2 regions of the Bacillus kalamii genome follow, and region 2 is predicted to be linked to the other one. Evidence: riboswitches for the same ligand, from Rfam matches in the RefSeq annotation. Region 2 holds a riboswitch; the other holds the start of a gene.
The links. A riboswitch is a leader RNA that binds a small molecule or an ion and turns the genes downstream of it on or off. The one in region 2 is predicted to bind glycine.
Positions count from the first base shown of each region.

Region 1: another riboswitch for glycine. It lies ahead of gcvT (glycine cleavage system aminomethyltransferase GcvT); the one in region 2 lies ahead of ABC357_RS23015 (amino acid permease).

Region 1 covers NZ_JBDFMI010000001.1:876,389-892,863, forward strand. Annotated here, with positions in the region: gene opp4B (oligopeptide ABC transporter permease) at 1-633, shown strand, start outside; gene ABC357_RS04425 (ABC transporter permease) at 661-1,578, shown strand; gene opp4A (oligopeptide ABC transporter substrate-binding protein) at 1,593-3,380, shown strand; gene ABC357_RS04435 (YqhG family protein) at 3,453-4,247, opposite strand; gene ABC357_RS04440 (DEAD/DEAH box helicase) at 4,234-5,907, opposite strand; glycine riboswitch at 6,180-6,270, shown strand; glycine riboswitch at 6,271-6,356, shown strand; gene gcvT (glycine cleavage system aminomethyltransferase GcvT) at 6,448-7,548, shown strand; gene gcvPA (aminomethyl-transferring glycine dehydrogenase subunit GcvPA) at 7,567-8,913, shown strand; gene gcvPB (aminomethyl-transferring glycine dehydrogenase subunit GcvPB) at 8,906-10,369, shown strand; gene ABC357_RS04460 (rhodanese-like domain-containing protein) at 10,431-10,742, opposite strand; gene ABC357_RS04465 (lipoate--protein ligase family protein) at 11,080-11,916, shown strand; gene splB (spore photoproduct lyase) at 12,018-13,043, shown strand; gene tatC (twin-arginine translocase subunit TatC) at 13,089-13,835, opposite strand; gene ABC357_RS04480 (patatin-like phospholipase family protein) at 14,070-14,951, shown strand; gene ABC357_RS04485 (SA1362 family protein) at 14,993-15,355, opposite strand; gene ABC357_RS04490 (DUF1385 domain-containing protein) at 15,500-16,447, opposite strand.
Region 2 covers NZ_JBDFMI010000006.1:1,042,177-1,058,651, forward strand. Annotated here, with positions in the region: gene ABC357_RS22970 (YitT family protein) at 1-690, shown strand, start outside; gene ABC357_RS22975 (amino acid permease) at 991-2,382, shown strand; gene ABC357_RS22980 (polyprenyl synthetase family protein) at 2,733-5,093, shown strand; gene ABC357_RS22985 (GGDEF domain-containing protein) at 5,315-6,439, shown strand; gene ABC357_RS22990 (EamA family transporter) at 6,476-7,384, opposite strand; gene ABC357_RS22995 (glycerate kinase family protein) at 7,648-8,790, shown strand; gene pdxT (pyridoxal 5'-phosphate synthase glutaminase subunit PdxT) at 8,877-9,461, opposite strand; gene pdxS (pyridoxal 5'-phosphate synthase lyase subunit PdxS) at 9,463-10,350, opposite strand; gene pdxR (MocR-like pyridoxine biosynthesis transcription factor PdxR) at 10,473-11,864, shown strand; gene ABC357_RS23015 (amino acid permease) at 11,904-13,259, opposite strand; glycine riboswitch at 13,501-13,579, opposite strand; gene ABC357_RS23020 (hypothetical protein) at 14,231-14,386, opposite strand; gene ABC357_RS23025 (glycosyltransferase family 2 protein) at 14,758-16,155, shown strand.

The DNA.
Region 1 (16,475 bases), on a different contig from region 2:
GCTATTGCTATACCGCTTGGCATGTTGGCGGGACGTTATCAAAACTCGTTTTTAGATAAATTTGTTGTTCTATACAGCTATGTCACTTATGCAATCCCTACCTTTGTCCTTGGGCTAATTCTCCTGTTTATTTTTGGTTACTCATTTGGCTGGTTCCCGACCAGTGGAACAGTTGATGTGAATGTTGACCCGGGCACATTTCCATATGTATGGAGTAAAATATACCATCTATTATTGCCTGCATTTACATTTGCCATCCTTGGTACAACGAGTGTCGTTCAATATTTAAGGAATGAAGTAATCGATTCGAAAGGGATGGATTATGTCAAGACTGCAAGAAGTAAAGGGCTTCCTATGAAAAAAGTCTATTCTAAACATATATTCAGAAATTCTATTTTACCGATTGCCTCTTTCTTTGGTTTTACAATTACCGGATTATTAACCGGTTCTATCTTTGTGGAAACAATATTCGGCTTTCCAGGCATGGGGCAATTATTCGTAAGCTCAATAACTAGCCGGGATTATAGTGTAATAACAGCATTAGTAATGTTATATGGAATACTAACGTTGTTAGGAAGCCTGTTATCGGACATTATAATGAGTATCGTTGATCCGCGTATCAGAGTCGAATAAACAGAAGATAGGATAGAGGTGAATATTATGGAAACAAATCAAACTGAATTGATTGCTGAAACAGTGCCTACTGCGTCGGAAAGTACGGCTCCGACCGGCTTTCGTGTCATAATGAGAGAATTTATAAAAGACAAGCTGGCAATGGGCTCGCTCATTGGGCTGGTAATTATAATCCTTGGTGTTTTTATCGGGGCTCTATTTATCGATAAAGAAGAAATCATGAGAGTTAGTTTACTGGGCACCTATGCCGCTCCAGGAGATGGATATATACTTGGCGCAGATCAAGGTGGACGATCCATTATGGGGCAATTAATAATTGGGGCTAGAAATTCAATAGCCATAGGTTTTTCCATTACAATTCTAACAGCCATAATTGGTATACTCTTTGGCTTAGTAACGGGCTATTTTGGTGGTTTGATTGATAATATCCTAATGAGAATAAATGATTTTATTATGGTATTGCCTACATTGATGATTATTATCGTCTTTGTAACCATTATACCTAAATATAATATTTTCAGTTTTGTTTTGATTATGTCTGCATTCTATTGGGTGGGCACTGCGAGGTTAATAAGAAGTAAAGCATTGACCGAAAGTCGCAGGGACTATGTCAGTGCTTCAAAGACGATGGGAACAAGTAACTTTGTCATACTATTTAAACAGATTATGCCGAATATAAGCTCATTGATTATTGTAGAGCTTACCTTGAACTTTGCTGGAAATATCGGGATTGAGACTGGATTATCTTTTCTTGGATTTGGACTTCCATCTGATGTACCAAGCTTAGGAACGTTGATTAGTTATTCTACGAATCCAGAAGTTATTTCCGGAAAGTGGTGGATTTGGTTACCTGCATCAATACTTATTCTTGTCTTGATGCTTGGAATAAATTATGTTGGACAGGCGCTTCGCCGTGCAGCAGACTCTAAACAAAGATTAGGATAAAAGGAGGAAATGGGATGAAGAAAACAAAATGGTCATTATTTTCGCTTCTGCTAATTGTTATGCTTGTACTAGCGGCTTGCAATGGGAATGGAGGCGAGAAAACCACTGCTAAACCTGGTAACAAAGAAAAAGTGGATGCATCGGCTTTCAAGACGAAAGTGGACAATAAAGATAAGGCAATTAAAGGGGGAACTGTTACGGTAGGACTCGCTGCTGATTCACCTTTTAAAGGAATCTGGAGCTATGAACTATACGAGGATAACAATGACGCTGAAATTATGGCTTATGCAACGAATACATTGTTTGATACCGACAAAGATTTTAAATTTACAGATACAGGTATAGCGTCTATGAAGGTTGAACCTGAAAAAAATAAGGCCACCATCAAAATCCGCGAAGGCGTTAAATGGTCGGATGGGCAGCCGTTGACAATTGACGATGTAATCTATCCTTATGAAATAATAGCGGATAAAGACTATACTGGTGTTCGTTATGACCAGGACTTGAAGAATATTGTAGGTGCTGAAGAGTATCATGATGGCAAGGCTAGTACTATCTCAGGGTTGAAAAAAATCGACGATAATACACTAGAAATCTCTTTCAAAAAGGTATCTCCTGCTATCTACACAGGTGGGGATGGGATTTGGGGTTATGCAGCCCCTAAACATGATTTGAAAGATGTTCCTGTTAAAGACTTATTGAAATCAGAAAAAATCCGTAAAACGCCTGTCACTTTAGGGCCATTTAAGTATGATAAAATTGTTCCTGGTGAATCTGTCCAATTTGTAGCGAATGAAAACTATTGGAAAGGTAAGCCAAAACTAGATAAAATCGTTGTGAAAATTGTTCCGACATCTTCAGTTGTTGCAGCATTGAAATCAGGAGATGTTGATTTTATTAATCAAGTGCCGAATAATGTGTATGGATCTTTGAAAGATTTAAAGAACATAGACATCCTCGCCCGGACAGATTTGTATTATAGTTACCTAGGCTTTAATCTTGGAAAATGGGATGCAGCCAAAGGAAAAAATGTAATGGATCAAAATGCAAAAATGAATAATATCAATTTGCGCAAAGCTCTAGGCTACGCTATGAATATTGAAGAAGTAACAAAACAGTATTATAATGGATTGCGCTTCCGTGCAAATGCTATTATGCCACCAGTTTTTGGTAGTTATTACCAAAAAGATATGAAAGGATTTACGTATAATCCAGAAAAGGCGAAAAAATTGCTAGATGAAGCTGGCTATAAAGATACAAATAATGATGGCTTCAGAGAAGATCCTAATGGAAAACCGTTAGAAATCAAATTGGCGGCACGCGACAATAGTGAGGTTGCTGAAGCTACCACTCAATTCTACATTCAAAACTTTAAAGATGTAGGATTAAAGGTTACATTATCTACAGGTCGCTTGATTGAATCAAACAGCTTCTACGACAAAGTACAGGCGAATGATAAAGATATCGATATGTATATGGCAGCTTGGGGAACAGGTACGAACCCTTCACCTGCCGGAACATATTCAGAAGATGCTCAATTTAATATGATGCGCTATGTGGATCCAGAAATGACTAAATTATTGTCAGCTATTGATTCTCCAGAAGCTATGGATGCGAAATACCGTTCTGATGCGTTTAAGAATTGGGAAGAATATATGTTTGATAAAGCGCCAGTTATCCCAATGGATTTCCAATATCAATTATCAGCAGCTAACAAGCGTATGAAAAATTTAAATATTGCATATGACAATATGGATGGATCAGAATCATGGGAAGTTACTAAAGATAAACCAGTTAAATAATGTGAATGTAAAGACCCGGCAGCCATACACTGTCGGGTCCTTTTATGTATATTATATTTATCTGCTAGCATCCTAAACCGCCCCCTCACTCAAATAAAACATCCCTCCATTAATGACCGAAATATCGATATGCGGCTCGTATTGCTGTCTCAGCGCTTCCTTTTCAAGCTCGTAGCTGTCATCAAGTTCTTCACGGTCCTCGTAAAAATGATCCAGTAACCGCTGGTCCGCTTCCCATTTATGGATCGCCCTTTCCGCCCATTCATGGTCCTCCTCCGCTAGTTGCATTCTTACATAGCGGTCGATTCTCCCCATCCCGCTTTTCGGCATGATGATAGGAGACAGGGTAAATGAAAAGTCGGGGATTTTTGGTGTCAGTCTGATAGAATCCAATTTATCATGAAAATCATTGACCATTTTTCCGGTCAATAAATGAAGACCGATCGAAAACAATACATCTTTTTTCCGGTCGGACACGAAGGACGCCTTTATATTGCAGACCAGCCATGGATGAAGAGGTGTTTGCTGCTGTACATGTTGGTGTACATGCTCATAAAGGCGGATATATTTGGCCAGGCTGTTCGTCGATTGGAAAATTTGATGAAGCCGGGGAGATCCGAAATGAATGATTTCCCCTTTTACCTCTTCTGGTGCATTGGCAGGGTCGGTAATGAGTGTCAATGCTGCCGGGTTTGGTATGCCTCCTGTCTTTTCGAGATAGTGCCAATAAAAAGGCCTGTTCATGAGCATTTTGTCCAATTCGATGGTCAATTGAACGGTTATATAGGTAGGGTGGTTGTTCAATAGAGTGGCTCCATTTATATTGAAGTAATGGAGCAAAAATTGATGGATTTCATTTTGCTGCACGGTGCTCACGCTCCTTTAATTCCTGGGCCAAAGCGATCATACTGCTTAAGTTCTCCATTTTGATTTTCATTTCTCCTTCACTTCGTGATCCGCTGACTACATCCTCCAAATAATCTTCAATATTGCTGATATCTAGCTTGGTCAGAATATCATCCAGTTGGCCGACCACTTTTTCGAACAATTGGATTTTTTCGTAGAGTAGTGTCAGAATATGGTCTTCCACTGTCCCTTCAGTTGCAAAATTATAAATCAGTACATCCTTTTCCTGCCCTAGCCTGTGTACTCGCCCGATTCGTTGCTCAAGCCGCATCGGATTCCATGGAAGGTCAAAATTGATAATAATGTTACAGAATTGCAGGTTGATTCCTTCACCGCCGGCTTCGGTTGCGATGAGCACCTGGGCATGGTTTTGGAACAGTTCCTTCATCCAATCCTTTTTTCCGCGTTTGAAGCCCCCTCTGAATGGGACAGACGTAATGCCGTGCTGCTTTAAGTACCATTGCAGATAAAGCTGTGTGGCGCGATATTCTGTGAAAATGATGACTTTATCATTGTTTGACTGGATAATTTCCAATGCTTTCTGCGCTTTTGAATTAGAGCTGATGGCATTGATTTTATCGGTGATGATCTGGGCTCTTTGCTGCATTTCTGTACTTGGCTGCTCTTGCCGTTTCATCATATTCTGCAGTGTGAAGAATACAGCTTCCCTGGAACTGCATGCCTCTCTTTGCATCGTTAATGTAGAAAATCCGCTGTTGGCTTGTTCGTTGATGCGGAAGTGTGAAACTGCTTCATATAAAGCCCTCTCTGCTGGAGTCATTTGAATCAGGACTGTTTCAACAATTCTCTTCGTCCACTCAATGCCTGTCTCATGGCGCCTGTTTCTAAGCATAACGGCATTGACCAATTCCTTCAGGTGGGTATCATCGTAAATTTCCCGGCCTTTTCCTTTATATTGTTTAGAAAATAGCGATGAATTGCCAAGATGCCCCGGCTTCAATAAGGATACTAAGTGAAAGATTTCATCCACTTTGTTTTGGATGGGAGTCGCAGTAAGGAGCAAGCAGAATTTTTTCTTCAGATTCTGGACGAATTCATAGTTTTTGGTTTTATTATTTTTAAGCTTATGTGCTTCATCGACAATCACCATATCATACTGCTGGCTGTAAATGATGTCTCTATGCGGCATTCGTTTGGCTGTGTCGATGCTCGAGACGACGACGTCACAGGAATCCCATACATAGCTTTTCCGCTGGACGGTTGCCGGAATAAAGAATTTACTGTTCAGCTCATATGCCCATTGCGAAACGAGTGAGGCAGGGACAAGAATGAGCACTTTTTTTACGAGGCCTCTAATCATATATTCTTTTAAAATCAATCCTGCTTCTATCGTCTTTCCCAGCCCGACCTCATCAGCAAGTATGGCTTTTCCATTCATGTTTTCAACGACCTGTTTAGCCACTTCAAGCTGATGCGGGAGCGGCTTTAGTTGATGGAGGTGGCTGGGAGCCTGCAAACCTTCAAATTCTGGTATTTGAAGGCTTTTTTCGACTTGCAAAGCCAAACAATAAAATTCCCAGCTGGTCCAGGGGCCGTCCTCCTCTAGACGTTGGGTAAATTGATTCTCCCAAGTCTCATCATAATTCACTTTTATATTCATAAAATGTCTCTCCTCTTAGGGAATATAAGAAAATAACCTCTAAAAACGAACGTTATTTAGGTATTTTTGATTAAATGTAAGTTTTTTAAAAAATGCGACAAGAAAGAATTGCATCCAAATTATAGTTAATGGTAGGATGAAGTTAAGTATAAAAAGCACCGATTTTTTTACATCGGGAATACTATGTTTCTTCTTAATTATTTGTGGGGAAAACAAGCATTATGTATTCTGCTTGCTTTTAGTATGGCCATTCTTAAGTATTATATAAGCGATTGAAGGCAAGGGGAGAGACTGTATAAAACAGCGCCGAAGGAGCAAACGTAGCTATGTGAATCTCTCAGGCAAAAGAACTCTTGCTGGACGCACCTCTGGAGAGCGTTCTATTTGAACCACCAACGGGGACAGCCTTGAATATGAAGGTAAACTCTCAGGTACAAAGGACAGAGATGACCCAATGCGAACGGGCATCTTTGTCCTTTTTTGCCTGCTTATGGGTTTGAATAGCGGTTATGTCGACAAAAATCATTCAGGGGGTAAAACATGACTCGATTAAAGAAAACGCCTTTATTTGATGAGTACAGCCAGTTTGGCGCTAAGACAATTGACTTTGGCGGTTGGGATCTGCCGGTCCAATTTTCCGGCATTAAGGAAGAGCATATGGCCGTCCGCACCAAAGCTGGTTTGTTTGATGTTTCGCATATGGGGGAGATCACAGTTGAGGGGAAGGACAGCCTCTCCTATCTCCAAAGCATGGCAACCAATGATGTGTCCAAATTGAAAGACGGAAAGGCTCAATACTCCGCGCTTTGCTATGAAAATGGCGGAACTGTGGATGATATTATCATCTATAAAAGAAGCGAGGACCGCTATTTGCTGGTCGTAAATGCCGCTAATATTCAAAAAGACTTTGAGTGGCTGAAAAAACATAAAGGCGATGCAGATGTTACTTTGGAAAATAAATCGGATCAAATTGCTCAATTGGCATTGCAAGGTCCATTGGCTGAACAAGCTTTGAGTCAGTTGACTGAAAATATAGATTTAAAACAATTGCCATTCTTCGGTTTTGTCGAGAATGTTTCTGTTGCCGGAGTGAATGCCCTGGTTTCCAGAACCGGATATACAGGGGAAGATGGATTTGAGATATATTGCAAAAGTGAGGAAGCATCAAAAGTATGGAGGGCTATTCTCGAATTGGAAGATGTATCCCCTATTGGGCTGGGAGCAAGGGATACACTTCGCTTTGAAGCGGGTCTTGCCCTATATGGACAAGAGCTGTCTGCAACCATCTCTCCAATAGAAGCAGGCATCGGGTTCGCGGTAAAAACGAATGTGGAAGAAGATTTTATCGGCAAGGCTGTACTGAAAGAACAAAAAGCAAACGGGGCTCCAAGAAAGCTGGTGGGTCTGGAAATGGTTGGACGAGGTATTCCGAGACACGGCTATAAAGTCTATTCAGGCGAAAAAGAAATCGGAGAAGTGACGACAGGCACACAGTCGCCGAGCTTGAATAAAGCAGTCGGTTATGCATTGATCGATGCGGCATACGCCGAGCTGGGTTCAACCGTCGATGTTGAAATCCGCTCGAAGCGTGTGGAAGCGCAAGTGGTAGGCACGCCATTTTATAAAAGACCGAAGAACTAATAGGGGGATCATGCTATGATTAAACATCGTTATTTGCCGATGACTGAAAACGACCAAAAGGAAATGCTGGATGCAATAGGTGTTTCCCATATCGATGAGTTATTTGAAGATATTCCGGAAAGTGTCCGTTTTAAAGGAGAGCTGCAGATAAAAGCCGCTAAGTCTGAATCTGCACTGACAAAGGAATTAAGCGCTCTGGCTGCAAGAAACAAAGATGCAAAAAGCTATACATCCTTTTTAGGTGCAGGAGTCTACGACCACTACGCGCCTATCATTGTGGACCATGTTCTATCGCGTTCTGAGTTTTACACAGCATATACCCCTTACCAGCCGGAAATATCACAGGGAGAATTGCAGGCAATCTTTGAATTCCAGACAATGATCTGCGAGCTTACCGGAATGGATGTTGCCAATTCATCCATGTATGATGGCGGAACAGCCTTAGCTGAAGCGGCCATGCTAAGCTGCGGCAGCACCCGACGCAAGAAGGTGCTTGTATCCCGTGCTGTCCATCCGCAATTCCGTGCTGTTCTGGATACATATGCTAAGGGGCAATATATTGAAGTTATCGATATTCCTTACAGTGATGGACTAACGGATCTAAGCGCCCTGGAACAGCAAATGGATGGCGATGTGGCAGGCGTGATTGTCCAATATCCGAATTTCTTTGGACGAATTGAAGAGTTGGATAAGATGGAAGGCATCATTCATGGACATAAAGGGCACTTCATAGTTTGCAGCAATCCGTTGGCGCTTGGGGCATTAACGCCTCCGGGAGAATTCGGGGCCGATATCGTCATTGGGGATGCCCAGCCATTTGGCATTCCTGCTGCATTCGGCGGCCCCCATTGCGGTTATTTTGCCGTTAACAATAAATTGATGCGCAAAGTGCCCGGAAGGCTTGTCGGCCAAACGGTAGATGAAGATGGGCAGCGCGGATTTGTGTTGACACTGCAGGCACGTGAGCAGCATATACGCCGTGATAAAGCGACATCCAACATCTGTTCCAATCAAGCATTGAATGCTCTTGCAGCATCTGTGGCTATGACAGCTCTTGGCAAGGTCGGAGTCCAGGAAATGTCTTTGCAAAATATCCGAAAAGCGCATTATGCCAAGAAGAGACTGCAGGAGAATGGGGTCGAAATCGTTTTTGATGGACCATCCTTCAATGAGTTTGTGGTGAAATTGCCTTATTCCTATAATGAGTGCAGCGCCCGCCTTTTGGATAAAGGGATGATCGCCGGCTACCACTTAGGCCAGGATTACCCTGAATTGAAGGATCATATGCTTGTGGCAGTGACAGAGCTGCGTACGAAAGAAGAAATTGATTTGTTGGTGAAAGAATTGGGGGATCGCCATGAATAAGAAAAATCAGCCATTGATATTTGAACAGAGCACAAGCGGACGGATCGGTTATAGTTTGCCTGAGTTGGAGATTGAGGCAGTTGGCATGGAAGAGCTTATCCCGGATGCGTATATCCGAAAACAGCCTGCGGATTTGCCGGAAGTATCCGAGCTGGATATTATGCGCCATTACACGGCTTTATCCAAACGTAATCACGGTGTGGATTCAGGCTTTTATCCGCTTGGGTCCTGTACGATGAAATACAACCCGAAAATCAATGAAAATGTTGCCCGGTACAATGGATTTGCCCATATCCATCCTTTACAGGACCCTTCCACTGTCCAAGGAGCACTAGAGTTGATGTACGATCTGCAAGAATCGCTGAAGGAAATTACCGGAATGGATGAAGTGACACTTCAGCCTGCTGCCGGTGCGCATGGAGAGTGGACGGGGCTAATGATGATCAGAGCCTTTCACGAACAAAATGGGGATACTGCGCGTACGAAAGTAATTGTCCCTGATTCGGCCCATGGAACGAATCCTGCTTCAGCTACTGTTGCAGGATTGGAAACGATCACAGTGAAATCCAATGAGAATGGTTTGGTCGATCTTGAGGATTTAAAGAGAGTGGTCGGTACTGACACGGCAGCCTTAATGCTGACCAACCCCAATACACTCGGCCTTTTTGAAGAGCAAATTCTTGAAATGGCGGAAATTGTCCATGAAGCTGGCGGCAAATTATATTATGATGGAGCCAATTTGAACGCGGTGCTTTCCAAAGCGCGCCCAGGGGATATGGGCTTTGACGTTGTCCATTTGAATCTCCATAAAACGTTCACTGGCCCGCACGGAGGCGGCGGACCGGGATCTGGTCCAGTAGGAGTCAAAAAAGACTTAATCCCATTCCTTCCTGCGCCGCTTGTTGTGAAAAAGGAAGAGGTATATGGACTTGATGTTGACCGCCCTCAATCCATCGGGCGTGTAAAGCCTTTCTTCGGAAATTTCGGCATCAACGTCCGCTCCTATACGTATATCCGTTCAATGGGGCCAGATGGCTTGAAGGCTGTTACAGAAAACGCAGTTCTAAATGCCAATTATATGATGAGAAAGCTGGCTCCGTATTATGATCTGCCTTATGATCGCCATTGTAAGCATGAATTCGTGCTAAGTGGACGGAGACAGAAAAAGCTGGGTGTCCGTACACTCGATATTGCTAAACGTCTGCTTGATTTTGGCTATCATCCGCCTACCACTTATTTTCCGCTTAACGTGGAAGAGTGCATGATGATAGAGCCGACTGAAACAGAAAGCAAGGAGACTTTGGATGGCTTTATTGAGACAATGATCCAGATTGCGAAGGAAGTCGAAGAAACGCCTGAATTGGTGCAGGAAGCTCCGCATACAACGGTCATTAAGCGTCTGGATGAAACACTTGCAGCCCGAAAACCGGTGCTGCGTTACATGAAAGAATCGTAATGGACGTATAAAGAAAGAGGCAGTTCCTATTGGAACGCCTCTTTTGTTTGGATGAAGATGATTATTTACGTTTGATTTTACCTGACCAGTGCTTAAATCCTTTTTGAAGATGGTACAGGTCGCGATAGCCTTTTTTGTACAGCATTTGCGCTGCGCGTCCGCTGCGGAGTCCGCTTTGGCAATACAGATAAACTGGCTTGTCCGGGCGTATCTCTTTCAGGCGAGTTTTCATCTGGGACATCGGGATATTTCGTGCACCTAAAATATGGCCCGCATCAAATTCATTTGGTTCGCGTACATCAATTAATTGCGCTTTACGGTAACCCTCGATAAATTGTTCCTGAGTCAATGTTTTAACGACTCGGCGCTGCATAAACCAGTTATATGCCGAGTATGCTAGGATCGCAACAATGACAACGATTAAAAAATACAACAATGTGAAAACTCCTCTCAAACTAAAACAGTACAGATAGTTTTATTATAATAGTGTCTCATTATAATATCAAAGGAATTTACAGAGATTGAGAAGGAAAAGCGTTTCTTTTTCCAGCAAGACCCTTTTTTGTTATTCTAATTAAGATTAATCTCAAAATAAATAGGTTGATTTTCTTAACAGGAATGTTCCATTATGGAATAGGCACAGTGTTATCGTAGAAAAACGTGTGCCAGTGTATATGGAGAGAAAATGCAGAAGGTAGGATATTGAACTGATGACAAAAGAAAAGTGGTTATTTATCGACTCTGGCAATTGTTCGCCGGGCTACAATATGGCAATGGATGAAATGCTATTGCAATGGCATAGCGAAGGGAAAATACCTCCAGTCATTCGTTTTTACGGCTGGAATCCTGCAACTTTATCCATCGGATATTTCCAAAAAGCTGAAAAGGAAATCGATTTGCAGAAAGTGAAAGACCAAGGCCTCGGTTTTGTCCGCAGAGCTACCGGAGGCAGGGCTGTTTTACATGAGCATGAACTTACATATAGTGTCATTGTGACAGAGGAACACCCTAAAATGCCGAAAAATGTGACCGATGCTTATCGGGTCATTTCGGAAGGCATCCTTAAAGGGTTTTTGAATCTTGATTTTGATGCCTATTTTGCAGTGCCGAAGACAGAAGAAGAGCATCAGCGTTTAAAAGATCCCCGTTCATCGATTTGTTTTGATGCGCCAAGCTGGTATGAGCTGGTGGTAGAAGGCCGCAAAGTGGCTGGAAGCGCACAAACAAGGCAAAAAGGGGTGATTCTGCAGCACGGTTCTATTTTGCTTGATCTTGAAATAGACAAACTTTTTGATTTATTCTTATTCAAAAATGACCGGATCAAAGAACGGATGATGAAAAGCTTCAGCAGTAAAGCCGTGGCTATCAATGATTTATCCGAACGCAAGGTCACATTAGAGGAAGCGAAACAGGCGTTTAGAGAGGGATTTGCAGAAGGGCTGGATGTCGACCTTGAAGCGTTGGTGCTCACTGATGAACAGGAGCAGGCCATTCAGGCATTAAGCAAGGAAAAATATGAAAGCGAAGCATGGAATTTCATGAGATAAACTAGTTGCTCTTTCGTTTTATACTGCCAAATATTCGTATGCAACCTTTCAGTTTTATTGCGGAAGCTATTGAAAGAACCATATAGAAATTTGGTGAAAAGATGAAACCGTTTATGCCGCAATTAGTCTATATTGAACCGCAGGCGCTGGAATACCCGCTCGGCCGTGAGTTGAAGGAAAAATTTGAACAACTGGGCATCGAAATAAGAGAAACCACTTCGCACAATCAAATCCGTGATTTGCCTGGCGAAAATGAACTCCAGAAATACCGCGTGGCGAAATCGACGATGGTTGTCGGGGTCAGGCGGACGTTGAAATTCGATACTTCAAAGCCTTCAGCGGAATATGCGATTCCGCTTGCAACGGGTTGTATGGGCCATTGCCATTATTGTTATTTACAAACAACGCTTGGCAGCAAACCATATATCAGGACATACGTGAACCTTGAAGAAATATTTGCCCAGGCTGAAAAGTACATCGAAGAAAGAAAACCGGAAATCACCCGTTTTGAGGCAGCCTGTACGTCCGATATTGTCGGAATCGACCATTTAACCCATTCATTAAAAAGGGCGATTGAATTTATGGGGGGCACCGAATATGGCATGCTTCGTTTTGTGACTAAGTTCCACCATGTCGACCATTTGCTTGATGCAAAGCATAATGGCCATACACAGTTTCGTTTTTCTGTGAATTCACGTTATGTGATTAAACATTTTGAGCCGGGTACATCTTCTTTCGACGAGCGTTTGGAAGCGGCCAAAAAAGTCGCAAATGCGGGTTATCCGCTTGGATTTATCGTGGCTCCGATCTATATGCATACTGATTGGAAGGAAGGATATTTTGAACTGTTTGAACGTCTTTCTTCCGCTTTAGCTGGCGTGGACTTGCCGGATTTATCCTTTGAAATGATCCAGCACAGGTTCACCAAGCCGGCGAAAAAGGTCATTGAGAAGCGATATCCTAAAACAAAGCTTGACCTTGATGAAAGCAAACGTAAATATAAATGGGGTAAATATGGGATCGGGAAGTATGTATATCCGACCGATGAAGCGAAAGAGTTGGAAGAAACGCTGTCAAGCTATATTGCCCATTTTTTCCCGCAAGCGAATATATTGTATTTCACGTAAGAAGGATGGACTGTTTAAGTCCATCCTTCTTTGTTTTTGTGGGATTTAAAGAGGAACTTGCTTGTCCATGTCAACGAACTGAAGTCTGTGTTGTTTCTTTTTATACACTATTTTTGAAAGAGCAACGCTAATTTCAAAAATAGCGATTAGAGGAATGCTGACGGATATATGCGAGATGAACTCAGGAGGCGAGATCATACAGGCAATAATTACGAGGATGAAATAGGCATACTTTCTCAATTTAGCTACCTTGTATGGATTTATGATGCCAATAGATGTCAGGAACATCATGACCGGGGGCAGCTCAAAGGCAAATGCAAAGGGAAGCGTAGTTTTAATGAGAAAAGTGAAGTAACGGTCTGCGGTAAACTGGGTAACCATCATCCCTTTACCAAGATCGGTCAGAAAATGAAGCAGATTCGGGAAAATAAAAAGATAGCCGAATACTAATCCGCCGACGAACAGCAGGAATAGACCAGGTATATACATAAGCGCCAGTTTCCGTTCATGCTCTTCGAGTGCCGGCTTTACATACAGCCACAATTGGTGGGCAGCAATCGGAATTGTACAGGCAATGGCAAATATGCCGGCGATATGAAAGTAAATCCACATAATGTCGCTCGGTCCCAATATCATTAATTTATAATCAAGTGCCGATGTAAAAAAAAGATACATTTGTTTTACAAATACAAAACCGATAATCAGTAATGCGATAAAAGAGATGGCGACTAGTATAATCCTTTTCCGCAGTTCGTCAAGATGTTCTGTGATTGAATATTCTTCATTATTCAATGTCACCCCCGCCTTTCTGTAAAGTGGAAATAGTCTTCATTCATCATAGTGTAATTGGGCAATTATGGCAAGGTATTGCCGGTACTTGACCCGGAATTGCCACAGGACCATTTTCATTCTTTGGGTACTAATTAGCGTTGCCGTTGATTACAGATGTAAAGGGGAGTGTTTTATATAGATGGCATGCCCCTGAGCTGCTGCGGTTTGCTTTCTTGAAAGAAAAGGAGGTGAAACATGCTTATCGATGGTGTATTTTCAGGTGGAGGAATGAAAGGATATGCATTGATCGGCGCTTATCAGGTTTTGGAGAAACAGGGTTTTACCATGAAAAATACGGCTGGGACGAGTGCCGGTTCCATCATTGCAGCTCTTATTGCAGCAGGATATACAGGAAAAGAAATGGAGGATTTATTTTTGCCGCTTGATGGAAAGAGTTTGTTGGATGAGCGGAAGGGAACAGGCCTTCCATTTGTGAAATGGCTTCTTCTCTATTGGCGGCTGGGGCTGTATAAAGGGGATGCGCTTGAAGCGTGGATCGCAAAGCTGCTTGCTGCAAAGGGGATTTTGACATTCGCCGATCTGCCCAAAGGTTCCTTGCGGATTATCGCATCTGATATTACAAACGGAAAGATAGTCGTTCTTCCAGATGAACTGGATAACTATGGGATACATGGGTTGCTTTTTCCTGTTGCAAAAGCGGTAAGGATGAGCTGCAGCATTCCTTATTTTTTTGAACCTATAAATATAGGGACGCGCAAAAAGAGGATATATATGGTCGATGGAGGGGTGCTCAGCAATTTTCCTATGTGGCTGTTCGATCATGAGGAAGGAAAGAAAACGAGGCCAGTAATCGGAATAAGATTGAATGGCAATAAGGAAGAAATGCCTCCAAGGGATATCCGCGATGCAATCGGGATGTTCAGAAGCTTATTTGAATCGATGAAGGACGCGCACGATAATAGGTACATCTCCCGTAGACATGAAAAAAATATCATCTTCATCCCTTCCGACCATATTCCAAGCACCGAATTCAATTTATCTTTGGATGACAGGATTAAATTAATTGATTTAGGGAGAGTGTCTGCAAATTCTTTCTTGGCAGCATGGTCTTACTAAGTGTTGAATTTGACAATTAGGACATAAAAAAATCGAGCGTTTCATGCCCGATTCTTTTTGCCTTTCTTGCCTTCAATTACAGTCAGATGAGCTTCTGATTTTTTTCTTGCCTTCTTTTTATGATGGGCGGCAGAATAATTGACCACATTTGTTTTTTGTGGGGCTGCCTTCCCTTTTTGCTGTAAATGTTTTTTTGATTGCTTGACTGCTCTGTTATAGCTGCTTTGGGCAGAAGTGGAAGAAGCAGAGAACTTTTTATAGGCAAAGAAAACGATGGCTGCGACTATGGCAAAGATGAGAATGCCAGTGAGCATCCCGGTTGGGTTTGCCATAAACTTGGTCACCAATCCAAATACAGCAAGAAGAATAATCCCCGATACTATATAAGTAGCTGGACGTTTCATAAGAATGACCTCCTTACAAGCCTCATTAAAGCATATTGGGTTTTTAGAAAAACGATTAATCTATTAGGAAGGGGAAAGGCATGCTACCGAACATTATGCCTTTCCTTCCGGAGAAGCATACCTAAATAATCTCTCTATTTTGTTTTACACTATACTTTCCTTTTTTAAACCCATTTTCTCATCTTCTTGTTCCAATACCAATAATTGCTTGAAGGAAGCGATGGCTACTTCAACCTGGTCGTCACTGGGTTCTTTTGTCGTTGCCAGTTGAAGCCAAAGTCCTGGGTAACCAAGAAAACGGAGCACTGGAATATCTCGCATTTTATTTGTAAGCTGCAATACTTCAAATGCAATGCCGAGGACAACTGGAATAAGGGCCACACGGTCTACTACACGAAGCCAAAGAGGGTCTGTCGGAACAAGCATATAAACGAATACGCCAACGAAAACGGTGAATAAAATAAAACTGCTTCCGCACCGGTAATGCAATCGGGATTGGGCCTGAACATTCTCGACAGTAAGTTCTTTATTGCTTTCGTAGCAGTTGATTACCTTATGCTCTGCGCCATGGTACTGGAAGACTCGTTTGATCAACGGAGTCATCGATACAAAAGAAATATAGATTAGCAACAGGAACAGTTTGAAGACTCCTTCAATCAAAACCTGGCCGATATCCGAGTGGATGATGGGCCTTGTTGCCTCTGCAAGGAAAACAGGCACCAAAGTAAAAACAAACTTGCCGAACAGAAAGGAAAGCACTCCGATAACGGCGACGCTTAATACCATTCCAAATTTGCTTGCCGGTTTTTCTTCGACATATTCCTGGTCTTCTGAAGGATCTACATCATAGCGTTCAGAGGAGAAATTCAGATGCTTGGAACCCGTGGCGCTCGAATCAATAATGGCAGCAATCCCTCTCAGGAAAGGGATTTTTTTTATGGCATTCAATGCAGGTTTGGGGGTACGGGGCAAATGGTAATATTCAATGGATCCATCTTTTCTACGGACAGCTGTGACGGTATTCTTTTTGCCGCCGAACATAACGCCTTCGATAACGGCCTGCCCTCCGTAAATGGGCTTGTTTTGAGACATATTTTTATACACCAACCTATGCTTGATA
Region 2 (16,475 bases):
GGGCTGTTGATTGGCGTCATTAATATCCCTTTTGTATGGCTTGGATATAAGCAAATCGGTAAAAGCTTTGCCATCTACTCGATTGTAGGGATTGTTTCTTTAGCTGTCGGTACAATCGTCATGCATCCGGTGCCGACCATCATCCATGGTGATACATTGCTGGTTACAGTTGTCGGCGGGATTATTATCGGTTTTGGAATGGGTCTTGCGCTGCGTAATGGGGGTGCGTTGGACGGAATCGATATGCTGGCTGTATTGCTTTCTAAGAAATTGCCTTTTGGAACAAGTGATTTAATCCTATTCTTAAATATGTTCGTCTTTATTGTAGTCTCCACAGTATTTGGCCTTCAAGGAGCCATCCTCTCAGCGATTGCCTATTTCATCGCTTCTAAAGTGATCCATATTGTTGAAGAAGGTTTGAGCGGCTCGAAAACATTCAAGATTATTACACAGCAGCCTGAAGAAATGGTTGAGACCATCCGGGACCGTTTAGGACGGAGCGCTACGTACAAAGAAGCGTATGGCGGCTATTCGCATGATCGATTCATCGAAATCACATGTGTCATCAACCGTATGGAAGAAAGCAAAATGAAAGAAATTATCCATGAAATAGATCCGCATGCTTTTGTTACAGTATATGATGTAGCAGAAGTGAAGGGCGGTAATTTCAAAAAGAACAATATCCATTAATTGTGTTCAAGTAAAGTAATTTTTTTATGAGAATGCTAGAATAATGCGTTTTAGGCAGTTAAGACAGCTTCAAAAAATGACATGGTAAGATCCTTGAATTCCAAGAATTCAGGGATTTTTTTACTGCTTTTTTTATAGTTTGTCTGATATATGAATAATGACCGATATTATGTTCTTTGAGTACGGACACTTGTATTTTTAAAGAGAATTCATTATTATAAGATAATAGAATTGTATACAAGAAATATGTGGGAAATAGGATTAGGCAAACAACTAGCTATGAATTTTGGGGGAATGATCATGTCAAACAATGGTCTAAAAAGGGGATTGAACGCACGTCACATTCAAATGATTGCATTGGGCGGAACAATCGGAGTCGGTTTATTCATGGGTTCGACCAGCACCATTCAGTGGACCGGTCCTTCTGTTATGCTGGCATATGCAGTTGCCGGTTTTTTTATTTTTTTGATTATGCGGGCCATGGGGGAAATGCTGTATGTAGAGCCGACTACCGGTTCGTTTGCCACCTTCGGGCATACATATATTCATCCGCTGGCAGGTTATATGACAGCATGGAGCTACTGGTTTCAATGGGTAATTGTTGGGATGTCCGAAATTATCGCAGTCGGAATGTATATGAAATATTGGTTTCCCAGCCTGCCGGCATGGATACCAGGCTTGGTAGCGATGGCAATCCTTGGAGCGGCCAATTTGATTTCAGTCAAGTCTTTTGGAGAGTTCGAATTTTGGTTTGCCCTTATCAAGGTAGTGACTATCGTTCTCATGATTATTGCCGGATTAGGGCTTATTTTCTTTGGTTTTGGCAATGGAGGCCATGCGATCGGTTTATCGAACCTTTGGAAGAATGGGGGCTTTTTTACAGGAGGGTGGTCTGGTTTCTTCTTTGCGCTTTCCCTTGTGGTGGCGTCCTATCAGGGAGTGGAGTTGATCGGTATTACAGCGGGGGAGGCAAAGGATCCCAAGAAAAATTTGACGAAAGCGATCCAAACGATTATTTGGCGCATTTTAATTTTCTATATCGGCGCTATATTTGTTATTGTAACGGTGTATCCATGGGATCAACTGAATACACTTGGCAGTCCGTTCGTATCTACTTTTGCGAAAGTGGGCATTACGGCTGCCGCTGGCGTGATTAACTTTGTAGTGATTACGGCGGCCATGTCAGGCTGCAATAGCGGTATTTTCAGTGCAGGACGTATGCTTTTTACATTAGCGAAAAATGGACAGGCACCGAAAATATTCGCCAAGGTGTCCAAAAATGGCATTCCTGCTTATTGCACAATCGCTGTTCTGACCGGACTTGCAATCGGTGTTGTCCTGAATTATGTGGCTCCGCCGCAAGTGTTCCTGTATGTATACAGCGCAAGTGTCCTTCCGGGCATGATTCCATGGTTTGTCTTATTGATCAGTGAATTGAAGTTCAGAAAAATGAGAGCGGCAGAAATGGAAAAACATCCGTTCAAAATGCCTTTTGCCCCATACAGCAACTATGTGACTATAGCCTTTTTGATCATGGTACTGGCCGGCATGTGGTTCAATCCGAGCACACGGGTTTCTTTGCTGGTCGGCGTTGTCTTTCTGGCTATTGTAATAGCAAGCTTCTTTCTATTAAAAATGAATAATCGAATTCCGCTAGAGAATGAAGAAGAAGCAGAGGCTTCTGCTTCATAAAGTGTTTCAAAACAACATATGATAACCCTGAAGCAGTGAACAATCTTAAGGCTTCAGGGTTTTATTTTGCCGCCAGTCCATTTATCAGTGAATAATGCAAGTTTCCTGCCATATATTAATGCATGGGGCCAATGCAAAATATTAACTTATCATTTCCGTGTGAGAGATGATATGTTTAAATTGAATGATAAGATGAAGTTGCTGATTAGATGCTTCTCTAAAAATCTGGTGAAGCAGAGAAAAGCGAGCACTCAGTTTCGTTAAAATAATGATTGTTTACAAGTATGGGGCAAGGAAGCTTTCTGAAAAATGCCCTGCAATAAATGAAGATAGTATGAGGATGAGGCCGTATGAATACTAATGCCGATGAAAGTTATCGACTTGCGGAGCGAAAAGCAGCCGGCTATTTTGAGGCACTTTATGGACAGGCTGCGGAAAAGTCCTATATCCCATTATTAAAAAAGGATATCCAGTCGTGGAAGAGCAATCATGTCCGGCGCTGGACCTTATTCTCCTTTTTTTTACGGGATAGGCGAAAGAAGAAACAAAACGATTACCATCAATATATCAAATGGATGCATTACACTGGAAAGCTGGATCATTACTTGGAGCGCAGCATTTCGTATATTTTTATGCGGGATCTTGGGAAAGCATTGGATGAGCCTGATACAAAAAAACGGATTCGACGTGTAGTTGGCGGTTTGAAGAAGCAATTGATTGAATCTGCTGAAAACCAAAAAGAGATATACAGCCTGGCTGAATTGTATAGGTGGGCGCAGAAGGAAGGCATTGAAAACTCATTGATATGGGTGATGGACAAGCTCAAGGATGTTTTATTTCATATACCGGAAGGAATGGATGCCGATCAAGCCCAGCGGAAACTGATTAAACTAATCGGCGGTGTGCTGATGCATGTGATGGAAGAGATGGAGGATGGAACAGATCCTGAAGTACGGAGTGCCAAGCTCGATGAAGCGATCAGGCTGGGTTATTCCTACGGGCTGACATATCCATTTATTGATGATCTGCTCGATGCGAAAATTCTGTCTGCTGATGAGGAAAAACAGTATTCCCGTATGATCCGTACTTCCATTACGACCGGATCAGTGCCGGTGTGGAAAGGCTGGGATGGTAAAAATAGTGAGCTGATGCGGTACGTCCATTCGGAGCTTCAGGAGGCGTTTGACTATATTAAGCAACAGCAGCACCCTGAACGAAGGCAGCATTTCTTGGAGCAATCATATGTCTTTTTTCAAGCACAGGAAGTGGATCGGTCAAAGAATCTTGCGTGTGCTCGGTATAGCAATGAAGATCTGTATATTCCGGTCATCTTAAAATCTTCTTCCTCCCGATTGATCGTCCGGTCGGTTATCGGGGCAGATGAGGATGAGGGCTTTGACAGCCGTACATTTTATTATGGCATTTATAATCAATTGGCTGATGATTTTGCCGATATGTTCAATGATATGGAGGAAGGTGCGGTGACACCTTACACGTATTATTTGAAATATGGCGGTCAACGCCCGGATCTGTTGAACCCATACGAATTGTATTGGACGGTCATATCCCATTTGATCCATTTCGTTTATCATGCTGATCCGCTGGTTTGCGAGGTCATCCTGGACCGCGCCATTAATGGTTTGAAACGGTTCAAGGAGCGGATCGGAACCGATAAATACAATGAAGTGATGGATACTTTCGCTAAGGGAGATCCAGCGTTTAACCGTATGATACAGGAACTTGTTCAGAATGCGGAGGATGTCGATTTCTATGATAAACTGCTTCGTGACCATATGCTCCTGCAATTGAGAAAAGAACGGGAGGAACGAGAAGCATTTCAGCACACCATCGAAATAGTACGTAAAGAAATCGATCAGTTTCTATTAATGAACGAAGAGGAATCCATTTCAACATTGGACGAGCCGATTATTGAAGCAGCCAATTACAGCTTGAAGGGTGGAGGGAAACGTCTTAGGCCCATTATTGCCTGGGTGATGGGTATAGAAGGATATGGGATTGAAAAGACGGAACTTATTCCACTCTTGAAATCATTGGAATATATGCATACGGCATCGCTCATTTTCGATGATCTGCCATCGCAGGATAATGCGCCGACCCGAAGAGGAAATCCGACGCTTCACGAAGTATATAATACAGCGATTGCGGAAATAACTGGCCTTTTTTTGACGCAGAAGGCTGTAGAAGAGCAGGCATCCATCCATCAGTTTGATCCGAAAGCGGTGCTCCGCTTAATTCGGTATTCTTCACAGAAAGCGATGGAGATGTGCCAGGGGCAGGCTATGGATCTGGAAGCAAAAGGGAAAAGGCTGTCACTCGGGCAATTAAACGCTATGTGTTTTTATAAAACAGGCATCGCTTTCGAAGCGGCTCTTCTTATGCCGGCTATTCTCGCCGGGGCAGAGGATAGTGAATTGGAGGCGCTGAAACAATTTGCGCAGCATGCCGGCATTGCGTTTCAAATAAAGGATGACTTGCTTGATGTGGAAGGAAACGGGGATATACTTGGCAAACCTGTCGGCCAGGATGCCGAAAACCATAAATCCACCTTTGTTTCCGTACTCGGAAGGGAAGCTGCCCGGAAAGAAATGTGGAAACAATACTGCCTTGCGATGGAGTCTTTGGAACAAGTCCCGCGCAATACTTCATTTTTAAAACATTTAATGGACTATATAGTGAACCGGAAATATTGATAGAGCCAGCGCCATGTTGCTTCGGCTCTTTTTTTGTGAAAGAACTGTTTGAGTAAGTGGATATGGGTTGAAATCTATTAGAGGGAGCGATTATTATGGTACTATCGAATTATGCCTAAAGAACTATTTATTGATACGGCTTATTTTGTGAAATGGTATACAATCAGGCGTGTTGATTGATCTTGCTTTTATGGAAAAGGGAGGAAATTTGGAGAGTGGATATGAATATTCTCTATCATGTCATCATTGTATTGGAAATGGTATCTGTGAATCTATTAACATTGCATCTCTGTTCCAAAAGCCGCTATTCGAATAGAAAAATCATACTAGTCCTGGCGGTATTTACTATTTTAATTGTCGGGTTCTTTATGCCGTTCCTGAAATACGCGAATCCCCATTATGGAAATGGAAATGGCTTGTTTGTACTGGTTGGTTTTTTATATCTGTTTCCACTAAGGTATTTGTATAAACTGCCCAATGCGAAATTGTTAATGATTGTATGCTCAGCATGGATTTATACGATGCTAATCTTCATGATTTCTTTGCATACATCCTTGTTATTATTTCCGCATGAGTTCGCGTTGTCTACTATGGGTGCCCAAACAGGCTTATATGTACTGACCGGGCCCCTATTCATGAAATTCATTCGCTATAAATTTATGCTTGTGCTTGAGAATGTTACCGGTAATGCCGGCACGAGCAAGTGGCTTCAATGGGTAAGCGTCGTCTGGTTTATCACATTGGTGCTGGTTAATTATACATTGGTTACCGGAAGTAAATCGGTTGGATTACTGTGTATGCTGCTTCTCGCAGTAAATGTCATATCCACCTATAGCCTTCTATACAGTGTAGTAAATACAACCATGCATATCGAAATGTTGAAAAAAACGGTATATAGGGATTCTCTGACTGGCCTGCCTAACCGGAACAGTTTGTTATATGAATGTGAAAAAAGAATTCAGAATGGAATTCCCTTTGATTTAATTTTTTTTGATCTGGATTATTTTAAGAGCGTAAACGACCGATTCGGGCATGTGGTTGGAGATGAATATCTTAAGAAATTTTCAAAAGTGTGCAAATCGCGATTGAAGGGAATGGAAGGGGTTTTATTCCGTATTTCCGGCGATGAATTCATTTGCTTATGCTCAGGAGGCCCTGAGCATGTGCAGAGGATCCAAGGGGAAATGAAGAGGCTTAAAGGAGATCCCTTTTTAAAAGAAATTAATTTTTTGGGTGTAAGCTGCGGTTCGGCCAACTATCCGAGCGATGCTGCTTGTGTTGATAAATTAATTAGCATAGCAGATCAAGCAATGTATAGGGATAAAAGTGAAAAGCATAGAAAATGAACGGCAGGCTCATCCATGAAGCCTGCCGTTCATTTTCTATAGCTCATCCGCCAGTCCGAGCAAGGCAATGCCGGCGATGACGACGATAATGAAGGCATATTGCTTCCAATTCAGTTTTTCTTTCAGGAAAATCCTTGAGAGCAGGACTGAAAAAATGCTGTAGGATGCAATAAGCGGTGCCGCTATGATGGCGTTGGAGGACATGGCAAAGACATAAAAGAATTGCCCGGTCGTTTCAAGAATAGCTGCAAAACCCTTATCTCTCTCTTTGAAGACATTGAATGATTGCTTCTTGATGAATTTCAGGAAAATGAAACAGAAGACAGCACAAATGAAGAATGTATATTCATAGGCTAAGAGCGCTGCATTTTCACTGATCAACTTCATTTCATCGAGGTAGATGCCGTCAGCAAATGTACCCAGTCCGTCAAGCAGGCAATACAGCAGTGGAAAGGTGATGGCCAAGAAGCCAATTTGATATTTTTTATCAATCTTTTCCGAACTTGCCTTCAACGCTGCATTTTCAGCTTTCTTCTCAAGTATGGCAATAGCAATGATGCCGAATGTAATCATAATTAATCCAGCAATTTCTACTGCGCCTATTTCATGGGTGAAAAAGATGAATAATAGAATAGCGGTGACAGCTCCTGATGAATTCTGGACAGGTGAAGCGATGGATAACTCGATGTATCTAAGGCCGATATAGCCGATCGCCATCGAGAGAATATAAAGCGCCGATACAGGCAAATAGTTGACCATATCCATTGGATTGAAAGACAGGCCCTTTATGAGCATATACGCGGTCGCATGGATTCCCATAACGAGCCCAACCATAATGACAATCTTTATATGGCTATATTGATCATTGCTGTCAGTCCCTTTTTTATAGAACAGGTCAGCAGCGCCCCAGGAAAAGGCGGTTAATAGTGAAAAAAAGAACCACATGTTGATTTCTCCCCATAGTAACCTCTATTGGCATTCATATTGAAATAGAATAGAATAGTATATTATATTTTCAAAACAGTTCAATTATACTATTAAAATAATATATTTCAAATATTTCATTTAGTTGGAGCGTTGCGGATCCGCCGAAGTATTTTGGGGTAGTGTATTGTGAGGACCATGCTTAAGGCGGAACATTTAGTTTCCCTTTATAAGATGATCAATGGGTTAAAATAAGGTGTATAAACGGTAATGGAGGGAAGGCCATGGATATTTTGATTGCGCCAGATTCTTTTAAAGGCAGCTTATCTTCTGTTGAGGCAGCTCAGGCAATAGAACGCGGGGTCAGAAAAGCGCTCACAGGAGCGAAGATTGTTTTGGTTCCTGTTGCTGACGGCGGGGAGGGGACATTGGACAGCTTAGTAATTGCCACAAATGGCCATAAGGAACAAGTGACTGTAAAGGGTCCTTTGATGGAACCAGTGGAGGCGGCATATGGCGTCCTTGGCGATCAGAAAACATGCGTTATTGAAATGGCGAATGCATCCGGATTATGTTTAATCAAGGATAAAGACCGTAATCCGATGGTCACTACGACATATGGAACTGGGCAGTTGATTAAATCGGCACTGGATGCCGGATACCGCCATTTCATTTTGGCGATCGGCGGTAGTGCAACAAATGATGGGGGAGCCGGCATGCTGCAGGCATTAGGGATGAAACTGCTGGATTCTAGGGGGGGTTCTATCGGAAAAGGCGGAGAGCATTTGGCCCGAATTGCCAAGATCGACGAGCAGGAATTCGACCAACGCATTCAGCATTGCTCGTTCTTAATCGCTTCTGATGTCGATAACCCACTCGTTGGGCCAAAAGGCGCTTCACGCGTGTTCGGGCCGCAAAAAGGGGCTACTCCGGAAATGGTTCAAGAGCTTGATCAAAACATGGCCCATTGGGCGGATGCCATAGAGAAACATACAGGAATCAGGCTACATGATAAGGAGGGAGCAGGGGCGGCAGGCGGAATCGGCGGCGCCTTCCAAGCATTTTTTCCATCAGAATCGAGAAGGGGAATCGATATTGTGATGGAATACGCTAAGCTGGATGAATATCTGCGGAAAGCTGATTGTGTGTTTACTGGCGAAGGGCGCATCGATTTTCAGACCGCTTACGGCAAAGCGCCTGCAGGCATAGCGCAAGCGGCAGCTAAGTATGGTGTTCCGGTTTTTGCGCTCACAGGTTCCATCGGAAATGGAATAGATGAATTATACGGCTATGGCATCACGAGTGTCCATAGCATTATCAACTCGGCGATGGATTTGGAGGCGGCGATTTTCTGTGCTGCAGAATTGCTTGAGTTTACGGCAGAACAGGTTATCCGAACGTTTGTGGCATCAAAAAGAATGGCATAATACAAAAATGGAGCATGGTCCGCTAGGATGTTTGGCTTCTAAAATGAATGATCAACCCCACCCGTTCATGACGGATGGGGTTAATCTTATACAGCAGCCTTCTTATTTTCAACGACTATATCTATAAACAATTCCATGAACCGCAAATCTCCTGTCAGTTCCGGATGGAAGGAAGTAGCCAGTATATGTCCTTGTTTGGCGGCAACAATATTGCCCTCCCAAACAGACAGTATGTCCACCTCGTCTCCTGCACGCTCTACGTAAGGGGCACGGATGAAAACTGCGGGGAAGGGGGAATCCATTCCTTTAACTTCCAGGCTTGCTTCAAAGCTGTCGACCTGCCTGCCGAAAGCGTTTCTTCTTACGGTCATATCGATAAGCTGTAAATGGGGGGCTTCATTGCCGCTCAATTTGTTTGCCAACAGTACCATGCCGGCGCACGTACCGAATACAGGCTTTTCTTTGGCAAAGGAGAGAATGGGTTCCATAAATCCATACTGGTCAATAAAGCGCCTCATTGTGGTACTTTCGCCGCCTGGCAGGATCAATCCATCGAGCTTCTCCAGTTGTCCGGGAGTTTTAATGATGATACCCTGATGCCCACAAGATTCAACCTGGTTTATATGTTCCTGGACTGCACCCTGCAGTCCGAGTACGCCGATTTTTAACATTTTACCAGCCACGCTCCTGCATTCTCTCTTCAGGCTTTAGGCGTGATATATCCATTCCTTTCATTGCCGCACCCAATTCTTTTGATAGTTTGCCGATCAGGTCATAGTCTGTGAAATATGTAGTGGCCTGGACAATGGCGGATGCGAATTTTTCCGGATTTTCTGATTTGAAAATGCCTGATCCGACGAACACGCCGTCAGCGCCCAATTCCATCATTAATGCGGCGTCAGCAGGAGTGGCGATCCCGCCGGCTGCAAAGTTAACGACCGGGAGCTTGCCTGCTTCTTTAATGGATTTCAGTACTTCAAAAGGAGCGCCAAGCACTTTGGCCTCGGTCATTAATTCATCATCATTCATATGGCTGACCTTACGTACTTGTGCGTTCACCTTCCGCATATGGCGCACGGCTTCAACGATATTGCCTGTTCCTGGCTCTCCTTTTGTGCGCAGCATGGACGCGCCTTCGCCGATACGGCGTGCTGCTTCTCCAAGATCACGGCATCCGCAGACAAAAGGCACGTTGAATTCGCTTTTTAACAGATGGTACTCTTCATCTGCTGGAGTCAGCACTTCGCTTTCATCGATATAATCGACACCCATAGCTTCCAGTATACGCGCTTCAACGATATGTCCGATCCGGGCTTTTGCCATGACAGGGATAGATACTGCCTGAAGCACTTCCTCTACGATCCGGGGGTCTGCCATCCTTGCTACTCCGCCGGCTGCACGGATATCGGATGGCACCCGTTCAAGTGCCATTACTGCAACTGCACCCGCAGCTTCAGCGATTTTTGCTTGTTCCGCATTAATGACATCCATAATGACTCCGCCTTTTTGCATATGTGCCATACCACGTTTTACTCTTTCGCTTGCTATTGTTTTATCCATTCATATCCATCCTTTTCCATTGTATAAATTTCTTGTTTCTAAGTATAAAAAGTGTCAGACTGTATTAAAAGAGTCAGTTTTTGAAATTTTAATGGGGTCAGAGAAAAGGAAGTGGATCGATTGTGGATATGATTTCCTGTAATTTGGAACGTTCCAGTGGTGTGTCACTGTATGAACAACTCTATGAATTTATCAAGAAAGAAATTTTAAACGGGCATCTTCCATATCAAACTAAATTGCCATCGAAACGGAAGTTGGCCGATTTTCTGCAGATCAGCCAAAATACAGTGGATACTGCTTATAATCAATTAGTGGATGAGGGATATGCGGAAGTGGTCCCGAGAAAAGGGTACTTTGTACTGGCGCATGAGGACTTGGAATATGTGCCGAAAGCGGAAATGCCAGTGGAGCATCTGTCAAAAAAAGAGCCGATCCATTATCATTTCCATCCCGGGCAAGTGGATACTGCACATTTTCCGGTTGCGTCCTGGAGAAAAATGGCCAAGCAGGTGATTTCTGAAGAGAATCGGGAGCTATTGCTTCTGGGAGAAGCGCAGGGAGAGTACGAATTGCGTAAGGAAATTGCAACATATCTTTATCATTCCCGGGGAGTTGTTTGCACGCCTGAGCAGATCATTGTTGGAGCCGGAATGGAAATCCTTTTGCAGCAGCTGTTGATTTTACTTGATCATGATACGGTTTACGGTGTGGAAGATCCCGGCTATCATCTGATCGACCGTCTGTTGAAAACCTACCCGAAGGAAGTTCATCCGCTTGCTGTTGATGAAGAAGGTTTGATTGTTGATGATTTGGAACAGTCCGGTATCAATGTAGCCTATGTGACGCCATCACACCACTTTCCATATGGGACGATCCTGCCGGTCAATCGAAGGATGAAGCTGCTGAATTGGGCAGCTGCGGAAAGAAATCGTTTTATTATCGAGGATGATTACGACAGTGAATTCCGTTACAGCGGAAAATCGATCCCCTCTCTGCAAAGTATGGACCAGGGGGGCAAGGTGATCTATGCTGGCTCCTTTTCCAAGTCGCTAATGCCTTCCATCCGCATCAGCTATATGGTACTGCCGCCTTCGCTATCTTCTCGTTACAGCAGGGAAATATCTTTTTACCACTGCACCGTTTCCCGGATTGACCAGCATATATTGGCCAAATTCATACGGGAAGGCATGTTTGAAAAGCATTTGAACCGGATGAGGAAGGTGTATCGGCAGAAACTTGATATGGTGCTTCGAATAATCAGGAAAGAAGTGGACTTTATTACGGTAATCGGAGGTAACTCCGGCCTTCATGTTGTATTGGTCATCGATAATGGCCAGGGAGAGGAAGAGCTATTGGAAAAAGCTGCAAGAGCGCATATTAAAGTGTACCCGCTTTCTTCCTACATGCTTGTGAAAAAGCAAGCTATGCTGCCTACATTTGTTCTTGGTTTTGCCGGAATACCGGCTGAGAAATTGGAGGATGCGTTAACTTCTTTACTCGCTTGCTGGAAATAGAAAAATCCCGCTGTTTCAATGGACAGCGGGATTTTTGGGTTACCCCAATCGGTTCGCTCGTTTCTTTTGATAACGGTAAAACAAGAATAAAAGGAGGAACCAAATCGGCGTCATTAATAACGAAACACGAGTAGCTTCTGCGAACAGCATCACGATTAAGATGAAAGCGAACAAGGCTAGGACCACGTAATTGACGAAAGGTGTCAACGGTGCTTTAAAAATAGATTTTGCACGTAAATCAGGCCGTTTTTTAGAATAGATGAGATGGGAAATCAAAATAATGCTCCATACCCATATAAAGCAAATAGCGCTGATTGTCGTAACGATTGTAAACGCCTGCTCCGGTATGACTTTACTCAATAATGCCCCTACAGACAAAACAATGGTAGATGTGAATAAGGCATTGCCCGGTACGTGGTGCTTGTTCAATTTGGCGAGTTTGGCAGGCGCTTCTCCGTTGTTTCCGAGTGTATAAAGAATCCGGCTTGTAGAGAACATCCCGCTGTTGCATGCAGAAGCAGCAGATGTCAGAACAACAAAATTGATGATTCCAGCAGCAATCGGAATGCCGATCAATGTGAAGACTTCAACAAATGGGCTGCTGGTTGCATTAAGCTGGTCCCAAGGATTGATGCATAGAATGACTAACAAAGCACCGACATAGAAAAGTAAAATCCGGACTGGGATTTTATTGATGGCCGATGGAATGTTCTTTTTCGGATCCGCTGTTTCCGCTGCAGATACACCGACTAATTCAACTCCGACGAACGCGAAGACAACCATCTGGAGTGACAGCAGGAATCCGGATATGCCGTTAGGGAACATGCCTCCATGCTTCCATAGGTTGGTGACGGAAACGGTGCCGGTATTTGTTTTGAATCCGACAATCAATAAGACGACCCCGACAACAATCAAGGCAATAATTGTGATGACCTTAATGATGGCAAACCAAAATTCCAATTCGCCAAACAGTTTTACCGTTAATAGATTCAGCCCCAATAAGATGACAAGGCAGGTCAGAGCGGGAACCCACTGAGGAATATCGAACCAATACTGCATATATACCCCGACAGCGATAATATCGGCCATGGCGGTCATGATCCAGCAGAACCAGTAGGTCCAGCCAGTGATGAAACCAGCCCAAGGCCCGATATACTCGGCTGCAAACTGAGTAAATGACGTGTAGCCTGCATTGGATAGCAGCAATTCTCCCAATGCCCTCATTACAAAAAACAAAGCAATACCTATAATCAAGTAAGAAAAAATGATAGATGGGCCTGCCAATTGAATGGATTTTCCGGATCCGAGGAATAAGCCTGTACCTATCGTTCCCCCGATGGCAATCAACTGTACGTGGCGGTCTTTTAAATCTCTTTTTAATTCTTTTTTAGCCAAGGTGTGCGCCCCCATTGATAGTAATGTAATTATTATGAAAATTCTTTCTATTTTTAGTGGTTCTTTTTAACTAATGGCCATCTATTAAGCTTGCAGTCTACGTTTTGTAGTGAAAGCGGCCGGTTCTCATTTGTATGGATGATTTTTGTTGTACCATTGATATTCCCCCATTCTTTTATGCAATAAAAAAAGAGACTGGAAGCTCCAATCTCATCAGGTTAAGGAATAACAAATCATTATTCGTTACTCTTCTGTCCTTTGGCCTGAGATTGTGAATCCTTCGGCGCTGCATTACATGCAGTCTCTCCAGAAGCTGCTCCTGCTATAGTGTGATCCATAACATTCATCGCTTGCTAGTATTCGGTTAAAAAATAAAAAACGATTGTAAATTATTTTCTTGGAATAATTAAAAATTATAGCACTATTTTTTTTGTAGGTCAATAGATCGAAAAGAGAAAATGTAAACAAGGTTCAAATAATCCTTCTATAATATTCCGAAAATGAGGTTTTCTTATTTAGGCTTGGAGTTGAAGGATAGATGCGATTATTATAGGCGAACCTGATATGCATTCTTTTGAAAATGAAATATAAAGAAGGCCCTCCTCCGCTGTACCAGTTTGGTTTTATAATTGAAGCCGTATAACGATATAGCTGGATTGATCATTATTATCAAGGTGTTTCTTGTTGTTTTGAAGAGAAAGAGAGCAATAAAAATACAACTTATAGAAATGTCTATTTAAATAGTCTAAACCATAGTTTATTTTTCCATATATTTGTATAAGTAAGAATTGAAGTCCGACAGTGCATTTGTAATGGCTGGAATGAGGTAATACTTATAAGCATATCCACAAGTCATTATTAAAAACCATAAAAAGAAAGCGCAAGAATGTATGAAAATTAACATTCTTGCGCTTAGAAGGATATTATAAATTCTGTAAGCTGTTTGAGTCCGAACTAAATGACTATACATTTCATTTGATTCCATCGGCTTCCAACCCTTTTCTGACAAGCTCCAATAGAGCGCCTGTCCAGGTGGATATATCATTTTCATATTGATATTGTTCCACTTTTTTAATTAAAGGATCAGGTACCCGTATATCTTTTCTAGTTGTTGGGATTTTCTTCAAATAAGCCACTCCTAGTATACTTGACTTGTACGTGAAATTATAATAGTATATCTTTTGGTAGTTTTTTTGTACGTGAATTATACGTTAGTTTTACGATTTTGATTTCTATACATTTTCTAGTAATTTCTGAAAATATATTATAACAAAAAAATGTGCAAATTTTATACAATTTTTTTGGCGTAATTATGTCACCAAGAGAATTAGGAAGAAAGTGACTTACCGTTTCGTTTAGGACTATGGGCATATAGAATATTGGTCTATACTAAAACTCTCTCTTTCTATCTGAATACTCTGGACTGAATGAATATAATTGAATTCGATTTATTTTCGATTTTTATAAAAGATTAAAAATGAGAGAGATGTGAGAATAGGTGCCGTTTGAAATCATTGCTATGCTGCTTGCCATAGTTTGTTCTTTATTTCCTATATTCCATATGGTGAATGCAATAGGAATTGTAAAAGAATATAAACATAAGAAAAGAGATCAAAACGTAAATAAACAAGGAATTTCTATTCTGATTCCTTGTTATAACGAGTCTGATATTCTTGCTTCTACCATAAAAGGAATTAAACATTCGACTGGTCATTATGCCAATTCAGAATTTATTTTTATTAATGACGGCTCTAAAGACTCAACATTATCGGAGTTAATGAAGCAGTTGCACTTGAAGCCTTATTACCGCAGATTAAGCGGTGTTTTGAAATATGAAGTGATCAATGGGGTGTATCAATCAACATTATATAATAATGTGTTTGTAATTGATAAAGTCAATGGTGGAAAGGCAGACGCATTGAATGCAGGAATTGACTTTGCTCACCATAAACTAGTAGTTACATTGGATGCAGATACAATCTTGGACAAAAACGCTCTTCATGTAATCAATTCAGAATTCCAAGATGAAAATTTGATTGCAGCAGGTGGTTTGGTCAATATTCTTCAAGGTGAACAACTTGAAAGCGGCGTACTTAACTTGAAACTAAGATATATTATTCGCTTTCAGATACTTGAGTATTTAAAAGGTTTTATGATTTTAAAATCATCACTTTCCCGATTAAATGCCATGTGCGTAATTAGTGGAGCCTTTGGCGTTTTCCGGAAGGAAGTTTTGTTAAAAGTCGGCGGCTATCGTGATACAGTTGGTGAAGATATTGATATTACGATGAAATTACAACAGTATATCTTTAACCATAAAGGAAAGAAAATGACATTTCTTCCTGATGCAATATGCTACACAGAATGCCCGTCAAGCTGGAAAGATTTATTCAATCAACGTGTAAGATGGCAAAAGGCTTTTGTTGATAGTTTCCTAATTTATTTTAAACCAATGATAAAATCACTTTTCAAAAGGTCTATTTCTTTATTCTTTATCTTCGATGCCTTTTTAGTGGGTACTCTATCGTCTAGTTTTACGTTGCTCTTTTTATTTTATATTTTAACAATTGGCTATTCTGATAAGACATTCGAAATCTTAGGAATATACTTTGTTCTTTCTCTGCTGTTAAATTTGACATATACGCTCATTACCATCCAAATCAGTAAAAAATTTGGTTTGGTCATAGGCAGTAAGAAAGAATTAATTAAAACAATCATAGGGGAATTAGTTTTCTTTAGATTTGTATTTATGCTTTTCGTAATGATGGGAACTATTCTTTACTTCTTCAATAAAGATGGCTGGAACAAAGTGAAAAGGTCAGGAAATGATTATTTTGAAAATAATAGCGATGCTGATTCTCTGTCAGATATTAAGGAGAAACAGCGAGCCAGTTAGTACCTCGATTACTACATTCCAAGCTGAAAACTTAACTTCTTTTATGGAAGTTAAGTTTTTTTATAGGTATGTAATTTAATAAAACAGTAATGTAGTGGATTTTATTCTTTTGTTACATAATGTAGGAGAATAAATAAATTTAGAAAAATCCCTAATAAAATATGTGATTTTTATTAGGAATTTTCTTGGTTTTATGTTTTCTAACCATTTAGAGAAAAAATGTTAACGTTTTCAGTTGCCTTTTTTAAACTTTAGTGGTAGGATTATCCTATAGTCAATAAGAATCACATGTTACTGATACGATCAGGCATGGTGGTAAG